2 linked regions of the Candidatus Chlorohelix allophototropha genome follow. The protein of the gene in region 1 binds, or shares a complex with, the protein of each later gene. Links are inferred from orthologs where the notes say so. Each region holds a gene or a part of one and is shown on either strand. Other genes may lie near its edges.

What was found.
Region 2: the proteins of accB (region 1) and accD are in contact, whole or in part, in a solved structure (PDB 8UXZ), measured with the Escherichia coli proteins. The link is inferred for Candidatus Chlorohelix allophototropha from one-to-one orthologs.

The regions. Positions count from the first base shown.
Region 1 is NZ_CP128399.1:2,848,683-2,863,882, reverse strand. Bases 4,070-6,983 are described here. They hold accB (acetyl-CoA carboxylase biotin carboxyl carrier protein), read left to right. Parts: upstream 4,070-5,210; coding sequence 5,211-5,756; downstream 5,757-6,983. Other genes in these bases: OZ401_RS12490 (hypothetical protein), read left to right, coding at 6,821-6,961; OZ401_RS12495 (alpha/beta fold hydrolase), read left to right, coding at 5,947-6,744; efp (elongation factor P), read left to right, coding at 4,653-5,210; aroQ (type II 3-dehydroquinate dehydratase), read left to right, coding at 4,173-4,619. Outside these bases: OZ401_RS12525 (S41 family peptidase), read right to left, coding at 1-317; OZ401_RS12520 (serine/threonine-protein kinase), read left to right, coding at 676-3,207; OZ401_RS12515 (SanA/YdcF family protein), read right to left, coding at 3,209-3,904; xseA (exodeoxyribonuclease VII large subunit), read left to right, coding at 6,984-8,171; OZ401_RS12480 (hypothetical protein), read left to right, coding at 8,474-8,626; OZ401_RS12475 (FtsW/RodA/SpoVE family cell cycle protein), read left to right, coding at 8,764-10,092; OZ401_RS12470 (penicillin-binding transpeptidase domain-containing protein), read left to right, coding at 10,089-11,825; OZ401_RS12465 (hypothetical protein), read left to right, coding at 11,822-12,556; OZ401_RS12460 (alpha/beta fold hydrolase), read left to right, coding at 12,594-13,529; OZ401_RS12455 (glycosyltransferase family 4 protein), read right to left, coding at 13,535-14,680; OZ401_RS12450 (DUF4126 domain-containing protein), read right to left, coding at 14,677-15,200. UniProt on the Escherichia coli protein: This protein is a component of the acetyl coenzyme A carboxylase complex; first, biotin carboxylase catalyzes the carboxylation of the carrier protein and then the transcarboxylase transfers the carboxyl group to form malonyl-CoA.
Region 2 is NZ_CP128399.1:1,784,723-1,799,820, reverse strand. What follows is about bases 7,521-10,332. They hold accD (acetyl-CoA carboxylase, carboxyltransferase subunit beta), read right to left. Parts: upstream 9,510-10,332; coding sequence 8,532-9,509; downstream 7,521-8,531. Other genes in these bases: OZ401_RS07700 (SWIM zinc finger family protein), read right to left, coding at 9,690-10,332; OZ401_RS07710 (acetyl-CoA carboxylase carboxyltransferase subunit alpha), read right to left, coding at 7,664-8,542; OZ401_RS07715 (DsbA family protein), read right to left, coding at 7,521-7,637. In the rest of the region: OZ401_RS07755 (GntR family transcriptional regulator), read left to right, coding at 1-738; OZ401_RS07750 (hypothetical protein), read left to right, coding at 1,090-2,178; OZ401_RS07745 (anti-sigma factor), read right to left, coding at 2,394-3,155; OZ401_RS07740 (RNA polymerase sigma factor), read right to left, coding at 3,152-3,757; OZ401_RS07735 (c-type cytochrome), read right to left, coding at 3,826-4,290; OZ401_RS07730 (SDR family NAD(P)-dependent oxidoreductase), read left to right, coding at 4,591-5,337; OZ401_RS07725 (SDR family oxidoreductase), read left to right, coding at 5,370-6,191; OZ401_RS07720 (vitamin K epoxide reductase family protein), read right to left, coding at 6,268-6,771; more of OZ401_RS07715, read right to left, coding at 6,822-7,520; more of OZ401_RS07700, read right to left, coding at 10,333-11,417; OZ401_RS25885 (histidine phosphatase family protein), read right to left, coding at 11,451-11,738; OZ401_RS07695 (acyltransferase family protein), read left to right, coding at 12,241-13,599; OZ401_RS07690 (hypothetical protein), read left to right, coding at 13,807-13,986; OZ401_RS07685 (glycoside hydrolase family 52 protein), read right to left, coding at 14,458-15,098.

The sequences.
Region 1 (15,200 bases):
TCTCCGTTTAGGTCTCCGCTAAAATCGGGAATAGGTACTTGAGGATCGTTTATACCATTATCTTGTAGATAATTTTTCATCCCGCGTAGCGCAATTTCATATACATTTGCGCTGTTCAAGGGATAAAAATAACTGCCGATTAGCGCCTGAAACGCCGCTTTTACCATATCAGCTTTCGAAGGTTTCACGCTGCCAGAGGTAGGTTGCAGGGTTGGGCGTGGAGTATTGGTTGGAAGTGGCGGTAGTGGCGTAATGGTAGGTATAACTGCCGCTTGGGTTAAAGCGATATCTTTTTGCGCGGGGGTAGCAGTAACCACACTAGGACTGCTGGCGCTACATGCACCCAATAGCAAGGATAACAACAAAAGGATCGTTAACCCTGCCAAGTTAGATTTACGATTACTTTTCTGCCAATTTAGATTTTTTAAGATAAAAAAGCGCATTTTAAGAACACATATCCCACAAGATATAAGAATTGCTCCACCGATAAAAGAATTATACATGATAGCACGATATCAGTCATTATAATTGAGCGTTATTCTTCCAGAATCGTAATTGTTTTGTGAAGCGACTACTGATAAAATAGGCGTTAATTGCGGCTTAACATGGAGAATGGTTGCATATATTGTACCCTTGCCGCAAGCGGTCTCAGGGTTAGAACGGAGCAAGAATAAAATGCCTGCGGATGCAATGCCCGAAACAATAGGACCTTATCACGTAGTTGATCTGTTGGGAAAAGGCGGTATGGGGTCTGTTTATAAAGCTTATAAACCCCCTTTGAAACGCTACGTTGCAGTTAAGACCATAAAATCAGAGTTTCTTTCCTCTCCCGGTGCATTGGAACGGTTCCGGCGCGAGGCAGAACTTTCTTCACAGCTAAAACATCCAAATATTGTAACCGTCTATGACTACGAAGAAGTTCCCGGTGCAGATAGTTATATCGTGACCGAAATCATCGAAGGCGGTATTACTCTTCGCGACCGTTTGCATGAAGGCAATTTAAATCTGGCTGAGATTTCTGGAATTATTAACCAAATTGCCTCTGCGCTTGACTACGCCTACGAAGCCCATAATATTGTGCACCGCGACATTAAGCCCAGCAACGTATTTTTCGAAGGTGGCAAGCGGGTAGCGCTTGGGGATTTCGGTATAGCCAAAGATGTTAGCCGTAGTACCCAACTTACCTCTTTGGGTGAAGGCGTTGGTACGCCCGATTATATGAGTCCTGAACAGGCTATGGGTGAACCGCTCGACCGCCGAAGCGATATTTACGCGCTAGGTGTGGTGCTTTTTGAAATGCTGACAGGCTCGTTGCCTTTTCGGGGAGATACGCCTATTTCGGTAGTAATGGGGCATATTCAAAAACCAGTGCCACCTATCCGTTCCATGAACCCTGATATCCCGCCAGCGGTTGAAGCGATTGTAAATAAAGCGCTTAGCAAAAAGAAAGAAGATCGTTACGCATCTGCCGGGGAAATGGCGCGGGCATTGGAAATGGCTATAAAAGGCGGGTCTGTAAATCCGGCTACTATCGCGATTTCGCCTTCCCACTATGGTTCGCCGCAGAACAGCACTTTTGGGATGGCTGCTGCACCCTCTTCAAATCCTCTTGCTACACAGGAACTCAACGTCATTACCGAACTCGAAAGACAAAATCAATATCAGGAAGCCTTCAATCGGTTGCATACCTTGCAATCGCGCTTTCCTGCTGATACCAACATTACTACCCGCTACCGTTTCTATGTAAGCCAAGGTTATGTGCCAAGCGCCCGCATGACGGGCAGCGTTACCGGAGTACCCGGCACTGCCCCCGCTGCTAATTACGGGTTTAATACTCCCTTACCGTCAAACTATACCCAACAAGGTGCTACTTCTTCCACCGGTGGCGGCGCGGTGGTGTCTCCAAAACGCGGATCAAAAACAGGCTTGATTCTTGCCATAGTCGGGGTAGTAGTAGTTGCAGCAATCGCCGTGATACTTATAGTGGTGGTTGGTGGTAGCAAACCCACCCCTACTGCAACTGTAGCTATAACCACAGCGGTTATCACAACCGTGCCGCCTACTGCCACCAGCGTCCTTCCTACACCCACTACCTCGGCAATAGATTTCGCTGTGCAGCTAAATAAAGACGGCGAAGGATTACTGGCTAGCGGTGATGTGCAAGGTTCAATTGACAAGTTCAAAGAAGCTGTCAGGCTTGCGCCCAACGTAGCAATTTACCATGATAATCTTTCAGCTGCCTATAATCTTACCAAAGATTACGCTCTGGCAGAAAACGAAGCGCGTCTCGCCGTCAGTATTGATGCCAGTATAGCCCGTTTCCATAACAATCTGGGTTTGGCGCTTTTCAATCAGGGTAAAAAATCGGATGCGCAGAAATCCTACGAGGAAGCCACCCGCTTGAAACCTAGCGAACCACTTTACCATCGTAATCTCGCTGAATGTCTGGTTGATCTAGGAAAGCCGGACGTGGCAGAACAGGAAGTACGCAGGGCTATTACTCTTTATGCTACTGACACAAGCAAAGATAAAGACAAGAATCTGGCAGCCGCAAATAACATTTTGGGTGATTCTTTGCTGGATCAGGACAAATACCCTGATGCCGAGAAAGCTTATCGCGATGCTGTAACGCTGGTGCCTAACTCTGCCATTTATCAACTTAACGTGTCTAATGCGCTTTATTACGAAAAGAAATATCCGGCTGCAGAAGCGGAAGCTCGCAAAGCAATTTCGCTCGATCCAAATTATGCTGCTGGTTATAACCTATTAGGTCTGACGCTTGAGTTGCAAGAGAAATGGGGCGACTCCAACCTTGCTTATGCCAAGGCGGTACAAATAGAACCTAAAGTGGCGCTTTATCATCGGAATGTGGCGGGTACGTTGATTGAGCTTAAACGTTATACCGAGGCAGCGCAGGAAGCTCAAGCAGCTATCGATATCGACCCTAACAACGCCAGCAATGCTCGCGCCTATAACTTGCTAGGAATTGCGCTTTATCAGCAAAAGAAATATCCCGCGGCAATTGATGCTTACCAGAAAGCAATTCAGCTTAACGCCAAAGTGTCGGTCTATTACTCAAATTTGGGGCTTTGCTATGAAGCTACTACCCAACCGTTGAAAGCGCGTGAGGCATACCAGAAAGCGTTGGATGTCGACCCTACTAATATGGATGCCAAGGATGGGTTGAGCAGAATAAAAGTGCCTTAGCTTAGCGATTGGCTTCCGGGGTAGGTTTGAAGATATTAATGTCAAACCACGAGCCGAGAATTGCAAAAAATTCCCGACCGTTGTAAAAATCCTGCCCCGGGTAGCGTTCTAGCCCTGCTTTCAACCCTATCGAGTCGATTCCTAGCGATTTGCACAGGTAAAGCGCACGGGGCAAATGGTAACCTTGCGTTACCAGTATCGCGCTGTGTATTTGAAAACTATTTAAAGCGCGCCAGCAACTATCGTAAGTACGTAGCCCCCCTGAGTCTTTAATAATCGCTGAAGCCGGAACACCCCTTTGTTGGGCATACAAGCTCATGGCGTTTACCTCGTTATTGTCGATTCCATCTCCGGTCATCATCAGTTTTTGCACCTTGCCGCTTTTATACAAGGCGATTCCAGCATCTATTCGATCAGCCAACATCCAACTGGGAGTACCATCGCGATTTAAGCCTGCTCCAAAGACAAGCGCAACCGGACGCGAAGGTATTCCGGAGACCTCGTTGTATATAAGTGAGTTTTGACCTTCGGTGATAAAATAAACCAGCAAGAGAGGCAATAATATGATTATTATTAATAATATCAGCGTTAGTCGTAAGCGTATTCGCCATTTTGAAACGCGCCTTGCTGGTTTTTTTTTCTCAAGAGTCGCGTTGGAGGCTTTTTTATTACCTCTCCGCGTATCAGATTGAGCCATCAAAAACCTTCCAGTAATATAACGGACGTTATATTACATTAACAGGTTTGTTGCAAGAAACGATTTTAGGACGTAATTCTTTGCGCCCACCACAGAGTAGGAAGGGGATGTAAGTTCAAAAGGTCACTCCTTGCGACCTCGGTAGGCTTTCCATTGCCTGTGTGACCCGTAAGGGTTTACACCGCTTTCCACCTTTGCAACTGCCCTGATTATATTACATAGTAGTAGCACCCAACCGCTATTATAACCTATTAAGGAGGTTGAAGTTATGGAACCAAAACCAAAAAAGATTTTGCTGATTAACGGACCAAACCTAAATTTGTTAGGTGAACGCGAGCCACAGGTATATGGCTACACTACCTTGTCCCAAATTGTGGAAAAAGTGAGAAATGCGGCTATCAATGCCGAATATGAACTCGAAGACTTCCAGAGCAACCACGAGGGGGCGCTTATAGATTTTGTGCAAGCGCGACGCAAGGAGATTTGTGGTATAATTATTAACCCGGGAGCCTTTACCCATTACAGTATTGCACTGCGTGATTGTCTTGCAGCGTTGGATGGGGTCTCAATTGTGGAAGTACATCTATCCAATGTATATGCCCGTGAGCAATTCCGGCATCACAGTCTGATTGCGCCCATAGCTAAGGGTCAAATCGCCGGCTTTGGTCCCAAAGGTTACTTACTTGCTTTAGAAGCGCTTGTTGGCAGCTTCTAGGATATCATAACACCAGTTTATTCAGGAGAAGGTATGGTTTCGACCAGCGAAATTAAACGCGGAATGGTAATTGACCTTGATGGTCAACTTCAGAAGATTCTGGAATTTGATCACCAGAAGATCGGGCGAGGCAGCGCTCAGGTGAAAATTAGTTTTAAGAACCTGCGCAGCGGTTCTAATACTGTGCGTACATTCCAAGCCGGTGCCAAATTTAACGATGTGCGGCTAGAGCGCGAAGTGGTGCAGTTTCTTTACAAGGATGGCGACGACTATCATTTTATGAACGTGGATAACTACGAGCAGTCGATATTGAACGATGAGCAGATGGGTGACGTGAAATATTATATCCACGAAAATGATACAGTTGACCTAATTACCTATAACAGTGAACCTATTGATATTGAAATCCCCCCTTCGGTAGTTTTAACCGTAACTTATACCGAGCCGGGTATCAGAGGCGATACCGCCAGTGGTACCAGCAAACCGGCAACTACTGATACAGGATTAACCGTCAATGTCCCGTTATTCATTAATATTGGCGATAAAGTTAAGGTAGACACCCGTTCGGGGTCTTATGTGGAGCGTGCTTAATTGACTACTTCCAGCTCAAGCAGCCGGATACCATCCGGTGAACCAGAAAAAGGCTCATCTCCATCAGGAAATTTCCTTAATGAGGAAATTCGCGAGCTTATCAAAATGGTCGAAGCCAGTGATATTACGGAATTGGCTATTGAGAATGGCTCACATAAGCTTCTTATCAAGCGCGAAAAGATGGTGGTACAAACATTAGAGGTTTCACCTAATCGATCGAATCGCGCTTCACGCGGGCAGGGCAATGTTGTATCCGCAATGGATGGTCGTTCGATTACCGATCCCGGCGCGCCACCGGAAGACTCTTTCCACAAAGTTGTTGCGCCTATGGTCGGCACTTTCTACCGTTCGCCCGACCCCAAAGCTCGCTCCTTTGTGACCGAAGGAGAAGTGGTGGAAAAAGGACAGGTTATCGGCATTATCGAGGCTATGAAGATAATGAACGAAATAACCAGCGATCATACCGGTCGCTGCGTGAAAATCAGCGTTGAGAACGGTCAGCCTGTAGAATACGGGCAAACCCTGTTTTTGCTGGAGCCGATTTAATCTGCCTTTTAGCTCATGTAGAACTTTCGCATCAGATGGATTTTCGGACAAGGGGCTTAAGCCTCTTGTCTCTAATCTAGATTCATTTCTGTTCCAAGTGAAAGTCTTGATTTAGTTCTTTGTTTCTCTAATTTATCTTTATAACTGTAGCGTCTTTTCTATCCTTCTCCACAGAATCCAGAGGTAGAAGATGCCTTATGCACCTCTACGCGATTTAAAGATCTATTACGAAGTAAGCGGGGCTGAAGAAGCCGAGCCGCTTTTACTCCTCAACGGCGCTTTTGGTCTGATTGATTCCGCCAGCGATTGGGGTAAGCACTTTGAAGTTTTTGCCCGTCACTATCGCTTGATTGCCTATGAGCATCGCGGGCATGGACGCACCGATAATCCCTCTCAAAAGTTTTCCGGTTATAGTGAATTGGCTGACGATGCCGCAGGGTTGCTGAAATATCTGGGTATCAAAAAAGTGCATGTGGTTGGTTTCAGCGATGGTGGTATAACCGCGCTAAAGCTTGCTTCCCTATATCCCGCTTTGGTAGATACTTTGGTGGCAATCGGCGTGAACTACCGTAATACACCTGAGATTCTTGCTGCAATGTATAAACTTGATGGCGCTTACATTGAGCAGAACTTCAAGGAGTGGGCGGCTATTCTCGAAAGGCAATATGCGCACCGTGAACCGGGCTACTGGAAAAAATTGAGTGCGCAAATGATTGCGATGTGGCTGGATGATTCCGGCTATCCCACCGAAGCAGAGATGCGTGCTATGAAGCTTCCGGTGCTATTGATGACTGGGCAGCGTGACCCTTTTGGCACAGTTGATCAGGTTTTGGAAATGCACCGCTTTATCGAAGGCAGCGAGTTGTGTATCTTGCCGGGTGTTGCCCATGCTGTCCCGCAGCAACGCCCCGAACTTACCGGTATGGTGGTGCTGGACTTTCTGGAACGCCAACGTAAAAAACGCCTTCGCGAGACTTATCGCCCTTAATATAACCTTTGTTATACGCTTTTAAGCTTGTATAGAAGGCGGCGATATATAACACCGAGCGGGATAGTGTTGGGATGTGGTAAAGCTGAACGTAGCAATGAAAAGCCGGTATGTGCCGATTAGCGGCATCAGCGACAGCGGTGTGCAAGTTGCAACACCAACGTGGAGTAGTGAACCGCCTACTCGCTTGCTACCCGCTGGGGATAACTTGGGATAACTTGGGATAATTGGGGATAATCTTGGAAATTTTCAGTGTTAGCGAACTACTCGAATATCTCAAAGCCTTGATGGCTCTGGACGAGCGCCTCAGTGATATGTGGTTGCGCGGCGAGGTATCAAACAGCAATACCTATCAGAACGGGCATACCTACTTTCGTCTTAAAGATGCCAGCGGTGTGGTGGATTGCGTATTGTTCAAGGGTAACGCTCTGCGCCAAAAATACAAGCCTGTAAACGGAACCAATTACCTAATGCATGGTAAAGTTTCGATTTACGAACAGACCGGAAAGCTGCAATTCTATGTGGATTTGATCCAGCCGGAAGGGCAGGGCAAACTTGCGCTCGAATTTGAATTGCTCAAGCAAAGGCTGGAAGCGGAAGGACTGTTTGCACCGGAACGCAAACGCCCCCTCCCTCAACGCCCGAAAACTATCGGGGTGGTAACTTCCGGGAAAGCTGCCGCTTTTCAGGACATCCTGAATGTATTGCGCCGTCGCTACCCGCTCGCCACCGTAGTATTGTCTCCCACGCTGGTACAGGGCGAAAATGCACCGCTGCAGATTGTGGCTGCCTTGCACAGCCTCAATGCTATGCCAGAAGTTGAAGTTATAATACTGGCGCGTGGTGGTGGTGCGCCCGAAGAACTGGCAGTATTTAATGATGAAAGGGTGGCGCGTGCCGTGTTTACCAGTAGGCATCCAGTAATCACCGGGGTTGGTCACGAAACCGACTTCACGATTGTGGATTTCGTGGCGGATATGCGCGCCCCTACTCCTAGCGCCGCCGCCGAACTCGTCTCCCCCGATATTGCCGATATTCGGAGTGAGCTTGAAGAATTACAATCGCAACTTTCCGCCTCGCTCGATTACCGCTTGGAGGAGAGTCGAGCGGCTATAAACGCCTTACAAAGACGACTTGAATTGGCTTCGCCCTCCACCTTGCTCGCGCAGCAGCGCAACCGGGTAGAACAATTAATCGCTCAAATTTCTCAAAATACAAACCACCGTTTAAAGGTTTTACAACTGGAGACTCGCGCCCTTTCCTACCGTCTCAAAGTGCTTGACCCTCAACAGATTTTGCAACGCGGCTATGCCATAGTGACCAAGAAAGAATCGGGCGAAGTTATTCACGACATATCCCAAATAGCCAATACAAACAAAATCCGAGTTCGACTAAGCAACGGCGAATTTGAGGCTGAGGTGCGTTAATTTTCAGCTCTCAAATTATGCCGAGAAGAAAACCACCTAAATGTAATTGTGTTCGAATCTAGCGCCACAATAACCCTCCCGCACCAAGTGTTAAAAGAGTCTTAAAAATAGTGAACATTATATGTATATCCTATTGCGTTGGTACGGTACATGGGTTAAGATAAATTTGCAGATAGCACCAGAACCCTATCTGGGCGGTCTTTGGTCTACCTAATATACCAGCTATCGGTCACCGCTCTAGTTTGGTCCTGACTCAGAAAGGCTGGGGCTACAAATTCTTTGGGATAGGAAGGTTTTACACTATGGAATTACTAGCTGCCGTCATCGCTGCCGTTACCGCTGCTATAGCTGCCGCTAAAGCAATAGAACGCCAACAAAAAGATGCTGAAAAGCGTCGTGTACGTGTGCCTGTTCGTGTAGATGAAAAATCTGTGGAGCGGCGACCTCGCCATTAGTGGCGTGGTCCTTCCAGATTAAGCTATTATAGATAATTATCCGCAAAACTCTTGGGCAAATTATTTCTAGATACCCCTTGTGAATTGAAGTCGGGCAGCTTGGTTGAGTCTGCTCGTTTTCGTTTTTATAGCCAATTATGCAAATAACCCCAACTTTAAAGAAAAAACCGCCATTACGGCTGGTAGAACTCCAATTGCTGGTTGCGCCAGCGCTACTGGTGCTGCTTGGAATGTTGATTGTCATTTCTGTACCAAATCAGCGGGTTGGCTGGGATGCCAAAGACCTGTGGATGCCCTTTGTATTTATCGGTCTGCTGTTGGTAACGCATCTGGTACTTACCATCTGGTTGCCACGTTCAGACCAGCTTATTATGCCGTTAGTCTCTGCTCTGTCCGCTTTTGGGTTGATAATGAGCCAGCGTCTTGAAACCACTCGAACGGGCAATATTGCCAGTCGGCAAGTGCTATGGGTAGTGCTGGGTTATACCACCTTTCTTATTGTAGCGTTAGGGCTGCGCAATATTATGGCGCTGCGACGCTACAAATACACCTTCCTTTTTCTAGGTTTGCTTCTCACAGCGGCGGTAACTATTTTTGGTCAGGAAGTAAACGGGGCGCGGCTTTGGTTTCGTTTTGGAATTTTCAGTTTCCAGCCTAGCGAGCTTTTAAAAGTGATGCTGGTGGTTTTCCTCGCCGCCTATCTAGATGATAAACGTGAGGTAATTCTTTCTACCAATTTCAGGTTAGGTCCTATCCCGCTACCGCCTTTTCCTTATCTTATGCCAATGCTTGGTATTTTGGGTATAGCCCTTTTGACCATGATTGTTCAAAAAGAACTAGGCGCAGCGGAATTATTTTTCGGCGTATTCCTCATAATGCTTTTTGCCGCTACCGGACGCGCCAGCTATGTAATAGTAGGATTGGTCTTAATCATCGCCGGGTTTGCCTTGATTTATGTATTATCTGCCAATATTGACCAACTGGCGCATGTGCGCGTGCGGGTGGATGCATGGCTAAACCCATGGCCTACCGGGCAGGGACGTTCTTACCAGATTGTTCAGGCGCTATTCTCTTTCGCGGAAGGTGGCGTATTCGGGCAAGGTATTGGACAAGGCGCGCCCTATTTTATCCCGGAAGTACATACCGATTATGTAATGGCGGCTATTGGTGAGGAAATGGGCTTGGCTGGAGCGCTTGGTATATTAGGCTTGGATGTTTTGCTGGTATATCGCGGTTTCCACATTGCCTTGCATACCACCAATGGCTTTTACCAATTTCTGGCTATCGGCATCAGCGCAATTTTTGGCATTCAAACTTTAATTATCGTAGGTGGTGTGACCAAACTTATCCCCCTAAGCGGCATGACCTTACCTTTTATCAGTTATGGGGGTAGTTCAATTCTAGTAAACTTTCTGATGGCAGGGTTATTGGTGCGCCTTTCGTTAGAGCGAGATAGCAAAGTATGAATCCAAAAACAATTCGATACCTGAGCTTGATATTGGCAGCAGGTATAATCGGTTTTGGACTTTCTTTTGGCTTCCTGTTCGGTCCAGATTGGGATGCAAACGGGCGTAGCGACTCCGTTTGGCTAATCTGTATGCTCGTCACCGGGCTTCTGCTGCTCTTGGCTTTCTGGTATGGCAACGCGCCCATCAAAAAAGATGCTTCTAGTCAGGAACGGATTGCGCATAATACACAACGCGCTATGACTTTCATTCTGGCAGGTTTTATCCTGCTCAGCTTTCAACTGCTGCGCAACCAAATTGTAATTACGGACGAAATCAGCAAACCTTATTTCACCCCCAAAAACGAATTAGTCCAAGACCCCCGCATTATTCGTCAACAACTAACGGTGCAGCGTGGGACGGTTCGCGATACTTTTGGCAACCCGCTGGTAAGTATTGAAGTCAAGGATGGCGTGGTACGTCGCACCTACCTGAATCCTTATATCAGCCCGCTGGTGGGTTATTATAGTCCGCTTCAGTTCGGTAGTAGCGGGCTAGAGGCGAGTTACGACGATTACCTTTCCGGGCGTTCTGGGACAAATCCGTTTGTGGCGCTGACCCGCGATTTAACTCACCAACCGATAGTTGGCAACGATTTGTATTTGAGCATTGTGCCGGAATATCAGGAACTGGCGCAACAGCAGTTGGGTACTCAGGATGGCGCTATTGTATTGATGGATGCCAAAAGCGGGGAAATATTGGCGATGGTCGGCAATCCTCACTTCGACCCGGCTCAACTGGCATTTGACCCAACGGTGGCGGATGACCTATGGGATGCGCAAACCAAAGAAATTCAGAAACGCTGGAACGCCCTTCGCGATGACCCTAAAAAGCCGCTTCTCACCCGCCCAACTCAGGGCTTATACATTCCCGGTTCAACCTTTAAGACCCTTTCACTTTCCGCTTTACTCGATTTGGGAAAAGCTACTCCCGATACGCTTTGGAAAGACGAAGGCAAACTAACGGTGGATGGCGCGGTGTTTAACGACCCGAATCGCCCAGACAAGACTCGCACCGATTGGACTACCACCGAAGGCTATATCTTTTCGCTCAATGCTGTGTTCGGGCAAATCGGGTTGGCGATTGGCGGCGCAGACGAATTGCGTTATATGGAACGTTTCGGCTTCAATACAGCAATTCCCTTTGATATTCCGGTGGAAAAGAGCCGTCCTTTCCTAACTACGGGTTTTCTAGACAAGCGTCCGGCGCAGGCTTCCACCGGCTTTGGTCAAGGCGAGATACTAGTAACACCGCTACATTGGGCGATGTTGGCTGCCAGTTTTGCCCGCGATGACGGGGCGCTTCCCAAACCCATATTGGTGAAAGAAATCCGCACCCGTGAAAAAGTGCTGGTCAAAGCAACCAAGCCCGAAGCATGGCTCAAACCACTTTTGCCGGAAACCTCTAAAGCAGTACGCGATATTATGGTAAAATCTGCCACGAACGGTTATGTGGGACTTAATGGGGGCGGTTTGCCCGGCTCTGGTGCAATAGTAGGTGGCAAAACCGGCACTGCCGAAGTAAACCCTCAGCAGGGTATTAACAATGGCTGGTATATCGCTTGGGCGACAAAGGGTGATCGAGCTTTCTCTATTGCGGTGGTGATAGATAACAAGCGCGGTGCCGAAGGCTTAACCGATGCAATGCCCAAAGCAAATACCATACTCAAGCGCGTTTTGTCACAGGTTAAATGATAGACCGGATTTTAAAAGCTATTATTGTTCTAAGTGTACTAGGGATAGTATTCATTCTTTTATACTCTGGCGCTTCTGCTGCTCGTCAAAATGTTTTCACTGCCAACTACAATTTATCTTCTAGCGACGTAATTTCTTACGATGACCCTGATCGGGCACGTCAGTTTGTGAGCGAACTAGTCTCTGATAAGGCGCAATTCTATTCTTTTACTGCCAGCAAGGGTCTAGAAATAAACCTTGAACTAAACATCCCACGCCTAGAGGGGTTAGATAATTTTCGCCCTTCTCTGGCGCTTTTTGGACCCGGTCTACCCATGCCTCCCGAATCAGATTTAAGGAAATTGCCTTTCACACTTCCTCCCGAATACGGTATGGTGCTTTCACAGGACGACCCCAATGAACCAAAGGCTAGAATTTTAGTAGATGAACCCTATACCCAGATCGGTTTCTGGGAAGGGCAACGTATCGGGCGCGAATTGACGCAGGATGGCACTTATTATGTAGCGGTTTTTGACCAGGCTGAGCATGGTGGTAAATATGTGCTGTTAACAGGCAACCGTAATGGGGCGAGTTTAGCCGATACCTTGACTTTCCCATGGCTTTGGGTGAAGTTGCATTTTTGGTATGAGCAGGGTTTAATTGCCCTTCTTGTTATACTGGTATTATTTACTGGTTTTGTTACGTTGGGATACTTCCGCTTTATTGGTAGCAAGAAAAAATCATCAAATTAGCAGATTAACTTCTAACTTTCGGTTTAAATTAAAGGATATGGGTATTTTTACGAAGAATCTTTACGAGCTATTACAGGAAGAAACTGAACAGTTTTTGAGCCATGATGGCATGCGACTACATATGCATTGCTGGAAGCCTTCCGACGTTCCTGCCTCGCGGGTGGTACTTATAGTGCATGGTCTGGGTGGGCATGGCGCTTATTACGCTTCTTCCCTTGCGCCTTACCTTGTGCCACTAGGCGCAATGGTTTATGCCCCGGATTTACGCGGACATGGGCGCAGCGATGGAGTGCGTGGCGATATAGAATCTTTTGGCGAACTAGAAGGAGATGTGGCGGCAGCGGCATCTTGGGTACGCAATCGGCATCCGAATTTGCCGTTTTACCTGCTTGGTGAAAGCATGGGAACTCCGCTTGCCATTTTACATGCCGCTAACAGCAAGCCTGAATTGAAGCCGGATTATCTTATACTCGCAGCGTGTGTGGTAGCGCCGACCATAACACCTAGAATCGATGAAATATTGCGTACCGCCTTTTACTTGGCAACTAATCGGCGTAAACCGGCTTTACCCATTACCGGGCGCGAAGAGCAGGGTATTCGAGACCTTGAATTTATCAAAGTTTTGAAAGCGGATGTGCTGTTCAACAAGCATGTCAGCGTGCGGTTTTTGCTTAATATGACAAAGGCGATGAACCGAGCGGCGCAATCCCACCATCTTCTCAGCATGCCAACTATCATTTTACAAGGTGGCAAGGATATAACGGTACGTCATCGCCCTACCCGAGCCTTTTTCCATCGTATTGCTGCAACTGATAAGGAGATGCATGTTTTCCCGGAGGCTTTCCACGCAATCCTGAATGACCCAGATGCTCCGGAGGTACGCAAACGTATAATAAATTGGATTGACCGCAAGGAAAGTGGTAATTACCAAACCAATGGAATGTTTACTAATCACTTCCAACCGTTTGCCTAAAAATATTACTTCTTACCTGCCACTTCCATCAAAGTAGCTAGGGTTTCGTCGGCGCATTTCTCCCACGAGAATAAAGCTGCACGGCGTAAGCCCTTATTTATCATTTCGCCTCGCAGTTGTGGGTTACATAAAAGGCGGCGCAAGTTCCATTCTATTGCTTTGGCATCGAGCGGGTGGTGTAACAAAGCAGCATCCCCCACTACTTCAGGTAGGCTTCCGGCGTTAGAGCAAATTACTGGCACCCCACACGCCATTGCTTCCAGCGCTGGTAGACCGAACCCTTCGTAGAGCGAAGGAAATGTGAAAGCTTCTGCGCCGCTATAGAGTGCGGGCAAATCCATATCAGAGACATAGCCCACCAGTTTGATTTGTTCCGGTAGGTTTAGCGCAACGGCTTTCTGCATAATCGGTTCGCTCATCCAGCCCGGCTTACCCCCTAACACCAGTTGTAATTGGTGGCGCGCCGGATAATCGAAATTTTCATCTCGTACCAATGCTGCAAACGCCTCCATCAAACGCTCCAGATTTTTGCGCGGCTGGATAGTGCCTACATAAAAGATGTAGGGTCCCGGCTCTATATTGTATTTGGTGCGCACATATGCAATCAGGCTGGAATCTTTGATAGGCTTGAACTGCTCACGATCATAACCATGTGGGATTACTCGGATTTTCTCAGGGCTGATTCCATAATGGCGCTCAAGGTCGTTTGCGGTGGCTTGACTTACCGAAATCACTAAGCGCGATTTAAGCGCACTAAAGCGAGTCGACCAGTTCAGATACATACGGGAAAGTGGGGTATGCGCTTCCGGGTGGTAAAGGTAGCCCAAATCATGGATTGTAACTACCGAACGTAAGGGGTGGTACAGCGGCAACACATGTGCCGGAATAAAAAGAGCGTCTGGCGCATGTATCAGCATTTCAAAGCTCAAGCGCGTATGCGTCCACAAGCGCGGTGCAGGCATTGCACATGTGGTTACATTTTTTCCCAAATTCAATCCGTGCAATTGCAAGCTGGTAGGGGGCTTATTGAAATAGAGCGCAAAATCATGCTGTCGGTTTTCGATAATTCGCCGCGTCACTTGATAGGCATAATTTTCGGTGCCGGTGCGCTTGCCCACCGCCAGCCTGCTGGCATCTATGCCTATTTTCATACTTTAGCCGGTAGCTTGCGTCGTTTGAGATTAGACATCCACCAGAAACTCATTCCCAGAGTCAGAATCGAGAGAGAGCCTCCCAGAATAGCTACTCCAATCGAAAGCACCGCTAGCACCGCTACCAACATATCTTCGCCCATACTGATCATGGATTCAAAGGCAAGCGCCATTTTGCTGGAACCTATCAGTGCAGGGCGTAGCCCGCTTTTAACTAGATGCATCAATTCGCTGGCAATCAGCCCGATTGCAAAACTGGCGGGTGTTGCCACAGTGCTGGAAGGGATTATAGCTGCCATTGCTAGTCCCCCGGCGATGGGACATATCAGAAGATTTACCCAGCGGTACAAGTTCTCAATCTGTGGCAATTTATCGGCAACAATATCCAACCCGACAAGGATTGCCAGCACGATTAAGGCTGTCCATGAACCTAAAAACCCGATATCAGGATTCAGTGTAGTTAGTTTGCCCATTCCTGCCACACTAATAACCAATAAGGGTAAATAAGGATTAAAGCCGC
Region 2 (15,098 bases), 1.1 Mb from region 1 along the record:
TACCTCGAAACGCAACCGGAAGTAGCTATAGCTCTGAAAAAGTTAGCCACCTCTTCCCAGAGTGAAGTCGCTTATACCGAATTAAAGCGGCGGATAATTCGCTGCGAGTTAGAGCCGGGGCAACGTATTACTGAGGCACAACTGGTAAGCGAAACCGGAATCGGTAAAACTCCAATTAGGGAAGCATTAACACGATTAGCGCAAGAAGGTTTGGTGAGTAGCATTCGAGGGCATGGCTACGAGGTCACACCGATTACACTAGGCGATCTGCAAGACCTTTTCACTTACAGAATAATAGTGGAAGGTACTGCGGCACAACTTGCCGCCGGACATGTTAAAGCTGCTGACTTGCAACGACTGGATGAGCTATGCCAAGTGCATTATAATGTCGGGGATGTTGAAAGTGAAGAAAATTACTGGCGTGCAAACTTCGATTTCCATGTAATGGTTGCAGAAGCCTCCGGCAATCGTCGCCTTGCTGCCGCGGTTCGCCAAGTGTTGGAGGAAAGCGAGCGGGTGCTGCATCTCAGCAATATTCTTAAAACCAGAAGGGCTGAATTATCATCCGAGCATGAAGGTCTGGTAGAAGCTTTAATTGCCGGAGATGGTGAAACGGCACACAAAATGGTAGTACAACATATTACCGCTTCGCAGCAACTGGTATTGGAAGCGCTGGTAAGAAGCCCTTCTCTGCACAATATCAACATTGTACCGTCAAAACCCATATCGCCTGCCTAAACTGGTAGATAAATGCCTTTCCTCCCTCTTGTTCGTTTCAGGTTTTGAGCTAATATATAATAAATCCAATTTATTGCTCGTTAGCCGGAAATATAGACAAAATCGCCTGTACACAAAAGTTGCAAGTTAAAGTCTTGCCATTTTATTGTGTTATCAGCTTTGGAACGGAAAGACTAATAAATACATATGACGCTATCGCCAGAATCTTCTACCGGTTTCTTTTCAAGCACCAAAATAGGCGCTATCCTAGTTTTTCAGGGGGTTTTCTCAATTTATCTCGCCTCTTTTTTGATAACAGGAAGTAACTATAAATCGACTTACAATTACTTTAATTATCTAGCAGATGCATTTTTGCACGGCAAATTGTATCTAGAACAACCGCTTCATACCCTTGACCTTATCCACTACAAAGAGCTATGGTATGTACCTTTTCCACCGCTACCAGCGTTGCTGATGCTTCCATTTGTTGCATTATTTGGTCCTCAGCAAATCAATGCTGCTATCTTCTCCCTAAGTCTAGGAGCGTTAAATGTCACGCTAGTTTATTTGGTGCTAGAAACATTAGTGACACGGGGTTGGTCTAAATTAGGCACCCGTGACAATTTAGTGCTAGTCTGCTTATTTGGGTTAGGTAGTGTTCATTGGTACTTGGCGATAGTCGGCGATGTATGGTTTATCAGTCAAATAAGCACCCTAACCTTCGTATTATTGGCAACGCTCTTAAGCTTAAAGAGGGTTTCACCTTGGTTAGTGGGAACGTGTTTGGCAATCGCAATACTAGCACGCCCTAATATCGCGCTGACTTTGCCGCTATTGCTTGGAATTGAGGCATGTCTCTTACAGGAACAACAAGTAATTGGCAAAATAGAAACAAAGCAACTTTTCAAATGGTCTTTTGCGGTAATAATCCCAATGCTATTGGCAGTTGCCTGCTTGTTACTGTACAACTTCTTGCGCTTTGAGAATCCAACCGATTTTGGATATTTACAGCAGAATATAAGCAAAAAGCTTTATGACAACTTGCATACTTACGGTCAATTCAACCTGAATTTTATCCCGGCTAACTTCGAAGCATTGTTTTTGCTGTTGCCTCAATTAAATCTTTCAATTCCGAGTATTGTACCCGACACTCATGGGATGAGCATATTTCTGACAATGCCAGCTTTATTGTATCTTTCACGCTTGCGCCGCTTTACCCCATTGGAGATAGGGGCACTAGTTAGTCTTGGCACATTGCTTATTCCGCTATTGACCTATTACAATACGGGCTGGACTCAGTTCGGTTATCGCTTTACCCTAGATTTTATTGTGCCATTACTAATTTTGTTAGCGATTGCGCTAGGTAAAAAAATATCGCGGATAGGAATTGTACTCGTTATCTGGGGGATTCTGGTCAACGGCTGGGGTACTTTCTGGTTTTTAATCAACTATTTCGTTTGAGTACAACGCTTGCTATAATGTTACCGGATTCTCATGTCATTTTCATGGTGGAAAGATAGCGTCTTATACAGCAAAGTAACTGCTACCCACCTGACTGCGAAAACAACCTGAAACTTTTTGTTGTAATTTAACCATTCGAATATCGCGAAACCAGTGGTGGTTCTTGGTTTAGAACCGTTTGGCAAGCTTCACAGCAAAGCGGCATAAGTCTATTATTAGCTCTTTTTCCAAATTAGCAGGGGTGCTGTAGTTGGCGCGTTGAGTGCTGCGTTGAAATTTTCTAGGGTAATAAAACAGCTTGTTATATTAAGAGCATCCTTGTTCTGATCATTAATCAATATACTGGCAGTTCCAGATTCATCTATGTTTAAATTACCTCCAAACTCTAGTGTATCGCCTATGTCATACCAGAATTTGTAAATCTTGCCGTCTGGAGCAGGTACTATATTAATGGCAGTTACCAGATATATATCCATAGAGGGGCGGGCATACATCCGGGCACGCGGAGCATTGGAATTATAGGGCACATTCGGCTGGGTCATTGACCATATCATAGTATCAGGGGAGGAAGTTAGAGCTTGCAAACGCTGGCTTTGTTCCATATGCTTGTTTAAATCCTGAACTTGAGTAAACAGCAGGGCTGAAAGTGCTGCAAGTATGAGCATAAATGCGGCTACCACCGAGCCAAAGACAGGCGAATAGCCTGGAAAGAAATTCCAGTTCCACTGCTTCTTTTGGTTTTTTTCAGGTTTGCTGTCACCATTAGCATGTGCAAGTATCGCAGTACGTAGCTCGATAGGAGGGTTAACCGGAACAACTGCCTCAAACATCTGACCCAGCAATTCTTCATAGCCTTTTATACGTTGGCGACAACTCAAGCACTTATTTAAATGCTGCTCCACCTGGCTCATATCTTCTTTAGCCAACTTCCCTAGAAGATAGCCATCTTCAATTTCAAAAACTCTTTCGCACCTCATAACAATTGCTCCGGCAACAATTGACGCAATCTTTGCAGCCCCATCCTAGCACGTCCCTTAATAGTGGTTACCGGTAAATTAAGTTCTTCAGCTACTTCACGCTGGCTCAAACCACCAAAATAAGTCATCAAAATAGCCTGTCGTTGCTCAGGTGGCAAATCTTTCAAAGCATTTCGTATCTCTTCATCTCTGAAAAGTTTTATTATATGTTCCTCCATATCAAATTTGCTTTCCAACATATCTATTGGAGATTCTACCGAACCGGGTTGAGCGGATACTGCTCGGCTCAGTCTTTTTTGATAAGAAGGCAGCGCATCGTAAAGGCGATGACGCACAAGCGTAAAAAACCAACCTTCGAATGAGCCAAGGGCAGGATTATACATGCCACATTTTTGCCACAGGACTACAAATATATCCTGTAGCAATTCTTCCGCCATTTCTTTATCAACCGATCTGAGCAAGAAAGCATAAACCCTACCAGAATAGCGATCGTAAATTTCACCTAGCGCTTCCGTGTCACTACGGCTTGCCCTTTTGACCAAATCATCTATCCCAGTAGTAGACGATATATTTTTAGCAGATGTTTCGCCAGTAAATCCCAAACCAAAACTCTCCAAATAACATAACCAACCTATGTTTTGCAGCAAGGTTGGTTTCTGGTTTATAGCTTCTAGCTTTTGTGAATCGCTTTGAGATATACTATCACGTTTTCTAAATCGGCATCCGAAATCCGACTTGTGCTAATAGGAGGCATAAGTTTACCGCCTTTACGCACCTGATTGCGAACAAAATCAGCGTTTATAGCATTCGTACTGAGAGCAAGTACTGGCGCTTTTCCCGCTTGCGTGCCTTGTCCGAGGTGGCATCCGGCGCAAACCTTAGCAAATGCTTGTCTTCCTGCCTCAGCGGTTGTATCTGCCTGTGTGGGTAATGGAAGGGTCGGGTTAGGAACAGCAGTAGTTGTAGTCGCAGCAGTCGTAACCGCAGCGGTGGTGGTGGTGGAATGCGTTGCAGCAACCGCAGCGGTGGTAGCAGGCGGAACGGGCGTTGCCGTATTATCGCCACAGGCTACCACTAAAAGGACAAACAAGGGCAAAGCCCATATATAGCTGACCCAACGGATATTCAATCGCATATAAATGTATATCTCCTATTCTTAATTTGTTTTCCGCAAAACTACTAGAACATGGCGGCAAAGCTATTCTGACTTAGCTGAACCAAAGGTTGAAGATTACACTTATATATACGGTCTGATTGGTGAATCGGAAAAAGAATTATGAGATTGAAATGAGTAATTCTTTTCTTGCAGCAGTCACATACCACATCCCTGAAAAAAGACATATTTTGGAAGGTACTATATAATGATTTGAGCAATTCACCGCACACATGAAATTTCAAAACATACCAAAATGCCACCAATTTCAGGAGGAAGGGGATGGAGTTAAAAGGTAAAGTCGCGCTGATTACCGGAGGCGGGACTGGTTTGGGTAAGGAAATTGCCAAGCAAATGGCACAAGAGGGCGTTAATGTCGCTATTAACTACTCAAAATCAAAGCAGGAAGCGGAAGAAACGGTTGACGAATTACGTGAACTTGGCGTGAAAGCTCAGGCAATCCAAGCAGATGTCGGCAAGCTCGATGATGTAATTCGCATAGTAAACAGCACTGCCGAAAGTTTTGGGAGATTGGACATTTTGATAAATAACGCCGGAACAACGCGATTTGTACCATTTACCAACCTTGACGGACTTTCCGAAGAAGATTGGGATGATATTCTGAATATCAATACCAAAGCACCTTTTTTCCTAGCTAGAGCTACTGCCGCGATAATGCGTCAAAATAATGGCGGTGTAATCATCAATACCGCTTCGGTAGCGGGACTTGGCACAAAGGGCAGTAGCATTGCTTACTGTACTTCTAAAGCTGGCATGATTCACCTAACACGCTGCCTTGCCCTTGCCCTTGCCCCAGACAATATTCGGGTGAACGCAGTTGCACCCGGTCTGTTGCTCACTAGGTGGGGTTTAAAATATAGCCCAGAACGAATTGCTCAATTTGAGCAAGCTTCACCGTTGAAAAAGATTCCGGGTATTCCAGATACCGCCGCAACTTATATTATGCTGGCAAAAAACGATAGCATGACTGGACAAATTATTACAGTTGATGCAGGCATGCTTTTATAATTATTATGTCAAGTAATTATGGAGAAGACACAATGGCGAGTCTGAAGGGTAAAACACTTTTTGTATCAGGTGCTAGTCGTGGTATCGGGCTGGCAATTGCCTTGCGCGCTGCCAGAGATGGCGCAAATATCGTAATTGCTGCCAAAACCGATCAGCCAAATCCCAAGTTACCCGGCACAATCCACACTGCGGCGGCTGAAATAGAAGCGGCGGGCGGTAAAGCCTTAGCGGTTTTGTGTGATATACGCTATGAGGAACAGATTCAAGAAGCGGTAAATAAAACTATCCAAACTTTTGGCGGCATTGATATTTGCATTAACAATGCCAGCGCAATCCAACTCACCGGCACGCTCGAAACCCCCATGAAACGGTTTGACCTGATGCATCAGATCAATACTCGTGGTACTTTTGCGGTTTCGCAAGCCTGTATCCCACACCTGAAACAGGCACAGAACCCACATATTCTGAACCTTTCCCCGCCACTCAATATGGAAGCGCGTTGGTTTGCCCCGCATGTTGCCTATACAATGGCGAAATTCGGAATGAGCATGTGCGTTTTGGGAATGGCGGAAGAATTTAAAGCGGAGGGTATCGCGGTAAATGCGCTCTGGCCACGCACTGCAATTGCTACTGCCGCGATCAAAAATATTGTAGGTGGGGAAGAAATGATGAAGCATTCGCGCATGCCTGAGATTATGGCAGATGCAGCCTATATCATTCTCACTAAACCTAGCCGCGAATTTACCGGGAATTTCTGCATCGATGATGAAGTTCTGGCTTCTGCCGGAGTTACCGATTTTGATCAGTACGCAGTTACTCCGGGCGCACCATTAGCAGGCGATTTCTTTATTTAAGGCTTGCACAAATAGTATAATTGTTTCAGGCAAGGGGTGTTAAAGCCCCTTGTTTTTATTTCAGGTTCTTTTGAGTTTATATTTCTTCAACCGAACGCCAGAGGCGAATTGCCAGAAGAATAAAAAGAACTGTGATTATCCCAGCACTGGATAAACACCAAATACAGGTGGCTTTTATAACGAAGAAAGACATAGACATAAGGTAACCGCTAAAAACAAGGCTGCCCAAACTGATTATAAATAAAGTCCAGTCTAACTTATAAGTTAGCGAAGTATTATTTCTACGTGCCATCAACCAGCGAGTCATTGCCAAACCTGCTAGGACAATATAGGTTGCAAATCCGAGAAAAGATACCGGAATACCCAGTAATAAAGCATATTGGCTGTTATTGACCGTATCACAACCGCCGCCTTCAACACAAATAATAGCCTTTGCAAAAAGGCGAGTGTAACTAAGATATCCGGCAATACCAACTCCGGCTAAACACAATACTATTACCAACAAGTCGTAAAGGTAGCCTAAATTCTTCTGTTCTTCTACAGTATTTGTACCGATTGATATTTTATTTTTGGTAGCCATATACTTTATTCCATGCAAAAGAGGGGGCTAACCCCCTCTCGGTTTCTGAATTACTTGGGGGTAGTCGGTGGATTCTGCTGAACGGCAGCGGCGATTTTAGATTTAATATCGTCGTAGGTACTATATTGGATCTCTTGTTCAGCGCCGTTGATGCTCAAGAAGAAGGTGGGAGTGCCGCTTACACCCTTAGCCTTAGCAGCGGTTTTTTCATCAGCCACCGCCTGCTTGTACTTACTGGTGTCGAGGCATGAATTGAACTGATCTTGATTCAAACCAAGAGCTTTGGCAAGATCCTTAAGAACTTTATCCGTTATTACACCGGTTGATTCACCTCGGTAATTGGCATACATCGAATCTCGAAAATCCCAACCACGCTTTTGATCGGCGGCGCATCTAATTGCTTGAGCGCCACGCTGCGAATCGGAATCACGTAAAATATCGTCCACTACCGTATAGTTTCTGAAAATATACTTGATTTGTCCGGTTTTGACGAAAGTATCTCTAATGGATGAATCAGCCTGATCAAAATATTGCTTGCAAGCTGGGCAGCGTACATCGGCATATTCAATCAAAGCAACTTGTGCATTGGCAGCGCCAAGTGTTAGATAGTCCGTATCCTGAGTTGAGCTTGCGGGCAATTTATCAAAGGAAGTGGGAGTGGAAAGAGCCACTATGGTGAATATACCGATAATAGCCACTACCACTACCCCAATACCAACCAGAATAATCTGATTTCGCCGTCGTTTTAGCTGGCGTTGCCGCATCGCCTCTTTTTTGGAACTGCTCTGTTTGGAATTTCTATTATTCCGCGAAGGGCTAGGAGTAACTGTTGACGTGTCTTTTCCAGTTTGTTTTTGTTGTGACATAACACTTTGCCTTTGTAATTTACTGGTTATTCACGCGCACCGGCTAATACATTAACTTCGCTCCAATGCCCGATCGCCCGATATTTGTTATAACGCGCTTGTAACATCGCTTGAATTCCCGCCTCTCCTTTGACAACAAACGCTTGTTCCAATTCCGAGAGATGGTGTTCCAAAGCTTCAGCAAGAGTAACCATTAAAGCAGGAGGGTCAGTTTGTGCGCCGCCTACTGGTTCAGGCACAATCTCATCAATAATTCCGAAATCTTTTAATTCTTCTGCGGTAATCTTCATGGCTTGTGCCGCTGCAGGAGCTTGTGCCGAGTCCTTCCAAAGAATCGTAGCGGCAGCTTCAGGGCTTGCCACACTATAGATGGCGTTTTCGAGCATAAGTAAGCGGTCAGCAATACCGATGGCTAATGCGCCGCCGCTTCCGCCTTCACCGGTTACCACCGCGATAGTTGGCACTTTTACACGACACAATTCCATTAGATTTTCTGCAATTGCAAGACCAACCCCGCGTTCCTCACTAGCTTTTCCCGGATAAGCTCCACCGGTATCAATAAAGGTTATAATCGGCATGCCGAATTTTTCGGCTTGCTGAAATAAGCGCAAGGCTTTACGGTAGCCCTCAGCATGGGCTGAGCCAAAGTTACGGGCAATGTTTTCTTTTGTATCCCGTCCCTTTTGCTGTCCCATAATTATAACCGAACGAGTGTTGAATTTGGCAACTCCAGCAACCAAGGCACTGTCATCACCAAAACGGCGGTCACCATGTAATTCCACGAAATCCTTGAATAGTCCGTTCATAAAATCGAGCGCATGCGGGCGCATAGAATGACGAGCTAATAATACTTTTTCCCAAGTAACATTATTAGTCGGGATTTCTTTTTTTTCTTTACCCGGCATAAGCCACCTCATGGGAATAACTTCGGCTATGAGCAAGCATATAAAGGTTGACGAGATTGGCAATACTATCTTTTAATTCGCGGCGAGGCACAATGAGGTCAACCATACCATGCTCTAGCATAAATTCTGCGGTTTGAAAACCGGGAGGAAGTTTCTGTTTGGTAGTTTGTTCGATTACACGAGGACCGGCAAAACCGATTAAGGCACCGGGTTCGGCAATTATCACGTCAGCTACCGAGGCATAACTGGCAGTAACACCACCCAGAGTAGGGTCTGTAAAAACTGAGAAGTGGGGTAAGCGCAACTGACCCAAACGCGCAAATGCAACCGAGATTTTCCCTAGTTGCATAAGTGAAAACAAACCTTCGTGCATACGTGCACCACCACTGGCAGAAATAGTCACCACCGGTATTCGTTTCTCGATGGCTTTCTCCACTACCCGCGCCATTTTTTCGCCAAAAACGCTTCCCATACTTCCGCCTTGGAAAGCAAAATTACAAATTGCCAGCGCGATTGGTTTCCCGTTAATTTTACATAGCCCAGTTATTAACGCTTCGTTCTCCCCGGTTTTCTTTCGGGTTTGCGCCATTTTCTGGGGATATGGTGGCTCTGCGATGCTGACAAAACCAAGCGGGTCGGCATTGATTAATCCAGCATCCATCTCTTCAAAGCTGTCGTCATCTGCCAGCAAAGTCACCCTTTCACGCGCACTCAGGCGAGTATGGTAATTACATTTGCTACAGACTTTTTTATTAATTTCAAACTCTTTGGTATAAATCAGTTCATGGCATTTAGTGCATTTAATCCACAGGTCATCGGGGATATTATGCTGTTCTGGCACCGGTTTGTTAGAAGGTTGCTGGCGGTTCCAGCTAAACATAGGTGCATTATCTTTTGTGGTATCGCTATCGGTTTTGTTACCAGCAACATCCGGTTGCTTGGGGTTTCTCCTGAATAAATCTCTCAAATCCTCTTTCGCCCCCTATTTCAAAAATCTCTACACCAAAATGAGGCTCTTGATTTCCCCGGAAATGGTTATCTGTTTCGCACAATTAGCAATCATTTCGCATTATAACATACCGCTTCAGGAGAGTATAGTAGACTGCTATCATTAATAGCAATTTTCAGGTTCAAAATTGCAAATATGTTATAAAGCTTTGAATTCATCCTGTAAAGCCGGGCGACGACTGTTAACGCTTCTAATTTTACTGATGTAATGCTGCCAACCAATCGGGTCTTTCAAGATTTCTAGGTACACTCCTTTTATAAGAGCGGCGTATCTAGCGCCTTCCTGATAGTATTTGCGGTTTGCCCGTTCAATATTAAAATCTACTAGGCTCATGTATAATTCGATTGCTACTTCAGGTCGATATTGTTGCACCCCACGCGCTACTAGAGTTTTGATATCCTCCTGACCGTAGCCGGTCTGCTGCCGAGCCAAATCTATTGCAGCTTGCCAATCTTTTTCATACAAGTGGATTTCAGCCAGTGTTCTTTGATCATAAGGGTTAATCAACTCTATGAATTGTTTGCGGACTATCTGCCAATTATGCAAGCGTTCGGCTAAATCCTTTACCTTTCGATATAGTTCGAGGGTAGGTCTGAGATAGTTGACTTGAGCCAATAAAATACGCAACAGGTTTTCGTCGTCATGGTATTTCAAATAATACTCTACTAACCGTTCGAGGATGCTACCAGAGCCTTGTAAGGATGAATATGAAAATGGCGTAGAGCGTTGTTGAGTTTTATCTTCTTCCAACCTAACAAGCCAGCTTTCCAGCGTTTCCAAATATTTAGCTTCATTACCTTTGCTTCGCCAATAGTCTGCCAATTGGAGGTAATGCGCTTCGCTTACGAGGTTAGCCTGTCGGATGGCTAGGTAGTTAAGATCATCGCCTAGTTTAAGATAGTAGTTGGCAATCCAGTCCGTTACAACGGGGTATTCTTCCGCAAGTTTCTTAAATTGCTTTAGCAAGTAAGTATAATCCGCTGGGGTTGTTGCCAACGCATCCAATCCAGCCTTGAGGTCTTCTTTTTCAGCGCCATACTCCCAGATTTCTAAAGTTGATAGGGTATTTAACAACCAATCAAAGTGATCCTGCTTTTCCTTTGGAGAGGGAAAAATCAAAGCAGCAGCCTCACCATAGAAAGTTAAAGCTCGTCCTATTTGCACGGCGTTAATAGGATACTCCTCCATTACATCGTTCCCGGCTCCCACTAAATGTATTAGCAATTCTAGCTGGTCGTTCGGATTAAAAGTGCCAATTTGTTCAAAAAAGTCATCTATCTCGTCCAATTCCTCGCTCTCGTAATATTCATCAAGGGTCTGGGGCAATTGACTGAAGTAATGGGTGATTTCGTGCATGAGGCGGCGTAATCCGGTGGGGTTACTCGGCTGCTGCCGGATGACCTGTTTGGGAATAGTGATATTTTCTAGTAGGGTACGCCGAAAAGCATCGCTTTGCTCGCTTAGTCGCAGTAATAATTCTACCAATTGTATGTGTTCCATGCTTTCTAGCGTTTTGCCCAACGCCGATACTACGTTGGTTTGACTTGCTTGCCCTTGAGCTTCGTCCGTAAAACTATTAGCACTCCTCTCTTTCAGATAATAAAGCAGCACTGATACGGCATGTTTGCAAATGTAGCCATCATAAGGACAAGTACAGTCTATTTCTAGGTCAGCCCCAACCTCGGCAATTTCTACCTGATAAATATCACCACTTCCGGCTACTCTGGCTTGGATGCTTTTACCACCGGAATCAAGTCGGAATTTTAGCACAGCACCGGAAGCCAGATAAGCTTGACCACGCTGAAAAACAAGGATAGTATCCGCAAGATTTTCTACATCTAGGTAAGTAAGAGTTTTCAGTTTCATACCAATAGTACTTTCTAATGGTTAATTCGTGGATTATCTTTTTCTTGTTCGCAAATGGGTGCTATCGTTCTCAACAGTTATTTTCCAATTACCTTCAAGATAGCACACTTCATGTAATCCGGTGCAAGTGCTTGGAAAGACAGGTTTTTTGTTATTCCATTCCAAGCCCTTTAAACGATAGTATAAAATATTTATCACTCCGGCGTGTGTTACCAATGCAATATTTTCAGGAAGGCTTCGGGAAAGAATCTTAGCCGCCATGGTATCAAACGCTTTATGCACGCGAAGCTGAAACTCACGCGGGCTTTCGCCGAAGTTGATTTCTCGAAGATTTATCGCTACAAGAGCGAAGGCTTCACTAAGGCAGCCTAAGAATTAGCTTGCTCGGCAGGTTACTGCGAAGTAGAGCTTTAAGACGGCTACCCTCCTTCCGCATTTGACCTTAATGGTCTGTACAGAGTCGCTGCCCCTATCCAGTAGAGGCTCTTTATATTATTTTACATTTTATAGCTTTATGAATTATTATTGACTTAGTTCATCAGTGACAACTTAAAGATTTGACGGACTTGTCAAGTACAAAATCAGGAATTTCTAGCTGGATTTCATACCAAATTTGGCTGCTATGCCCTTAATTTTCTCAAATGTGGCCGCTCTGGCAATTACTACTCGGACAAAATACAGGCTTTTGTTGCCAAACAATTGTTTTTACCGAAGATTGGCCACTTTGATTAGCAGCATAAGTAGCTTGACAAATTCAGTTGGCGCTTAAGTTGTCAACTATGGACTTAGTTATCTCAAATGTAATTCGGAGGGAATCAAAAAATTGCTAAAAAAGTTAAACCAATCAATATTAAACATATTCGTGGTAAAGCCCGGTACAGTAGAACCTTTGGCTTATATGGATGGAATCCGTGCTATTGCAGTTTTACAAGTCCTTGTATTCCACTGCTGGGTTTTATCGGGTAGTCCAGAACTAACCTTTAAATCACCTTTTTCCGGGAATATTACTCATTGGACTTTTTTAATCAGCGCAGGGCATACCGGTGTCCTTCTTTTCTTTGCTCTTAGCGGCTTCTTATTAGCACAGAATTGGTTTTCTGCTGATTACAATAATAAACCTCGACCCAGTGTTAGAAAATATTTTAGATTGCGCTTCTTCAGAATTATGCCTGCTTATTATAGCTGTCTTTTTTTTATGTTGCTGTTCTTTACCCCAAAATATATACCTTCTGCCTATGTTTTCAGTGGCGATGGATTTTTTGCCTTAGGAGCGCACCTAACCTTTACTCAATATTTGTTTCCTATATCGTCTGGCGATTACACTATTAACGGGTCATTATGGACACTAACAATTGAGATGATATTTTATTTAGTATTACCTTGGGCTATACCACTATTTCTTCGTAATCGCTGGATAATAGCGGTACCTTTTGCTATTATTGCAAACATCCTGTGGTTATATTTATGTAAATATTCGCTCGACCCTGTTGTTGCTATATATCAAAGTTCTGTTGCTAGGTTCTCAGTTGATAGTGAAACCATACGTTATTTTCTATCAAATCAATTTTTCGGCTATATCTCCTTTTTTGCACTTGGAATAGCAGTTGCAAATGTATATACACGGTATCGCTTAAATATCCCTTCTGGGAAAATATTTAAAATAGCTACCGGAAAAATAGCTGGAAACTTTTACTTCATAATCGGATTAGCCCTGATTTTATCGCTTTTGTTTGAACTTAGAAACGATAGTAGCTTAATTATCCAGTATTATGCTGGAAGGATACTTTATGGTATAGGGATAACCTTGTTCATAATGGGTGTATTGTTCGGCAGTAATTTTTGGCGCTATATATTCAGCATAACCCCTTTGCGCATAATAGGCATTATCGGCTATTCGGTTTATTTATGGCACATGCCTTTGATATATCTGATTAAAAGTTATCCTGAAATTGAAGCACTCCCAGTGGAGCAGCGTTTCCTACAAGTCTTGCTTTATACATCCGTTGGAGTTTTCCTGCTTGGCACCATATTTTATCTGGCTATAGAAAAACCTTTTATGCTCAGCGCGAGAAAGAATAGCAAACAACCAGTAGTAATGGATGCTGCCCCGGTACAATTATCCAGCATGCCTCAAGAATCACATATAAATATTGTAGGAACTTATTTCGAGAATAATCATTAACTGTTAGGAAAATTAACAGAGATGAAGATTTTACCCGTAACCCTTGAAAGAACCTTTGTTAGACTGGAACTCTAGCACACGAGCCCTCGGCGTTGGCATTTACCGCGGCATATGCATCAGCTACACAAGTAACAGTATTGATAGTCAGTTTTATGACATCGATTGCTCGCTGTCCAGAAGTAGGTGAAAGGATTAAAACACTGCAAAATGAAATGCACTGGCAAGCTGACCGAATCCAACTCCGGTAGCAGCAGCAGCAACATCCTGAGTGGTCTCACCCTACTCTCGCCCATTCGCTCCACCGCTCCATCTCCTAGGTCAAAAAGTGGCGCAAGCGTTTGCGTCCACCGATCAGGTGGTGCTGCGCAGCCTTTCTACTGCCCCTAAACATCCCGTTACCCCAACTTCACACCTGCTCTTCGCTGGAATTCACTGGAAAGTGAAGTGACTCAGTTTTTCAAGGCATCCAGCTAGGGATACAAGGCTTTTCAGAGAATAACAAAAACAAGCAAAAGCTTCGATTCGAGCAATATCTTCGGCAACCTCGCTGTACCACCCCAACCAGACATTGCATCTGGAAAGCCTACGCTAATACCCGTTGCTTCAATTTCCCACAACCAAACATACTTCGCTTTATCAGCTTAAGCCTGTTCCATTCCTTTTAGCACTAAACCTGCGTCTGAACCAGTTTCTCTGGGTCAGTATAATCCATCGCACTGAGCGCTGTGATTTGAGCTTATTTTCACTCGGTTTAGCCTTGCTAGACCATTTTACCAATCATTCTATGCCTATTTCCGTTGCTTTTATCCCTTTTTCCTTGGGACAAATTTAAATCTGTACGGTGGCAAATTTATCTTATCAATTACTCTTTTTCCTTTTCCGGCTATTATTTGCCTTTTTCAAATAAGGCTCTACCAGTTCAGGAAAAGTTATCGAACGTCTAAATTTATTTTTTTTAAGTTTATACCCAACAAACGGGATATGTCCCTTTTCCCAGTCTGCAAGCGCTAATAAAGGTACTTTCAAGGGTACTCGTACCGGCTCAAATTCTAGCTTACCGACAACACGGTCAAATTTTGCGCCGGAAAATGCCGCAAGTAAACCCAACGAAGTAACACCACGTGGGTAATAATGTAAATGATTTGAGCCATAGGTATCCACGAAACAGCCACCTCGCCCCATACTATTTTCAAATTGTTCAAACGCCCAATAACGTGAGGGTAAATCGGCAGGGTCAATACCCAAATAAGCCCCGGTTAGGTCACGATGTAGATTCTGGCTGATCCAGATATGCGAATGATCGGAACTGCTATGAGTACAGCCATATTCAATAAGACTGGCACGGCGCGCTTCCAAAATATCGCGGCGGAACAAATCAAGATTAAGCGGCGGTAGGGGTGCGCCGCTTGCCAGCAAATACAGCAAGCCATTTGAAGTATAAAGCGAGTAAGCGTTCCAACCCTCCAACTCGCCCTCCTCTAGTGATTGCCCGTTCCAAG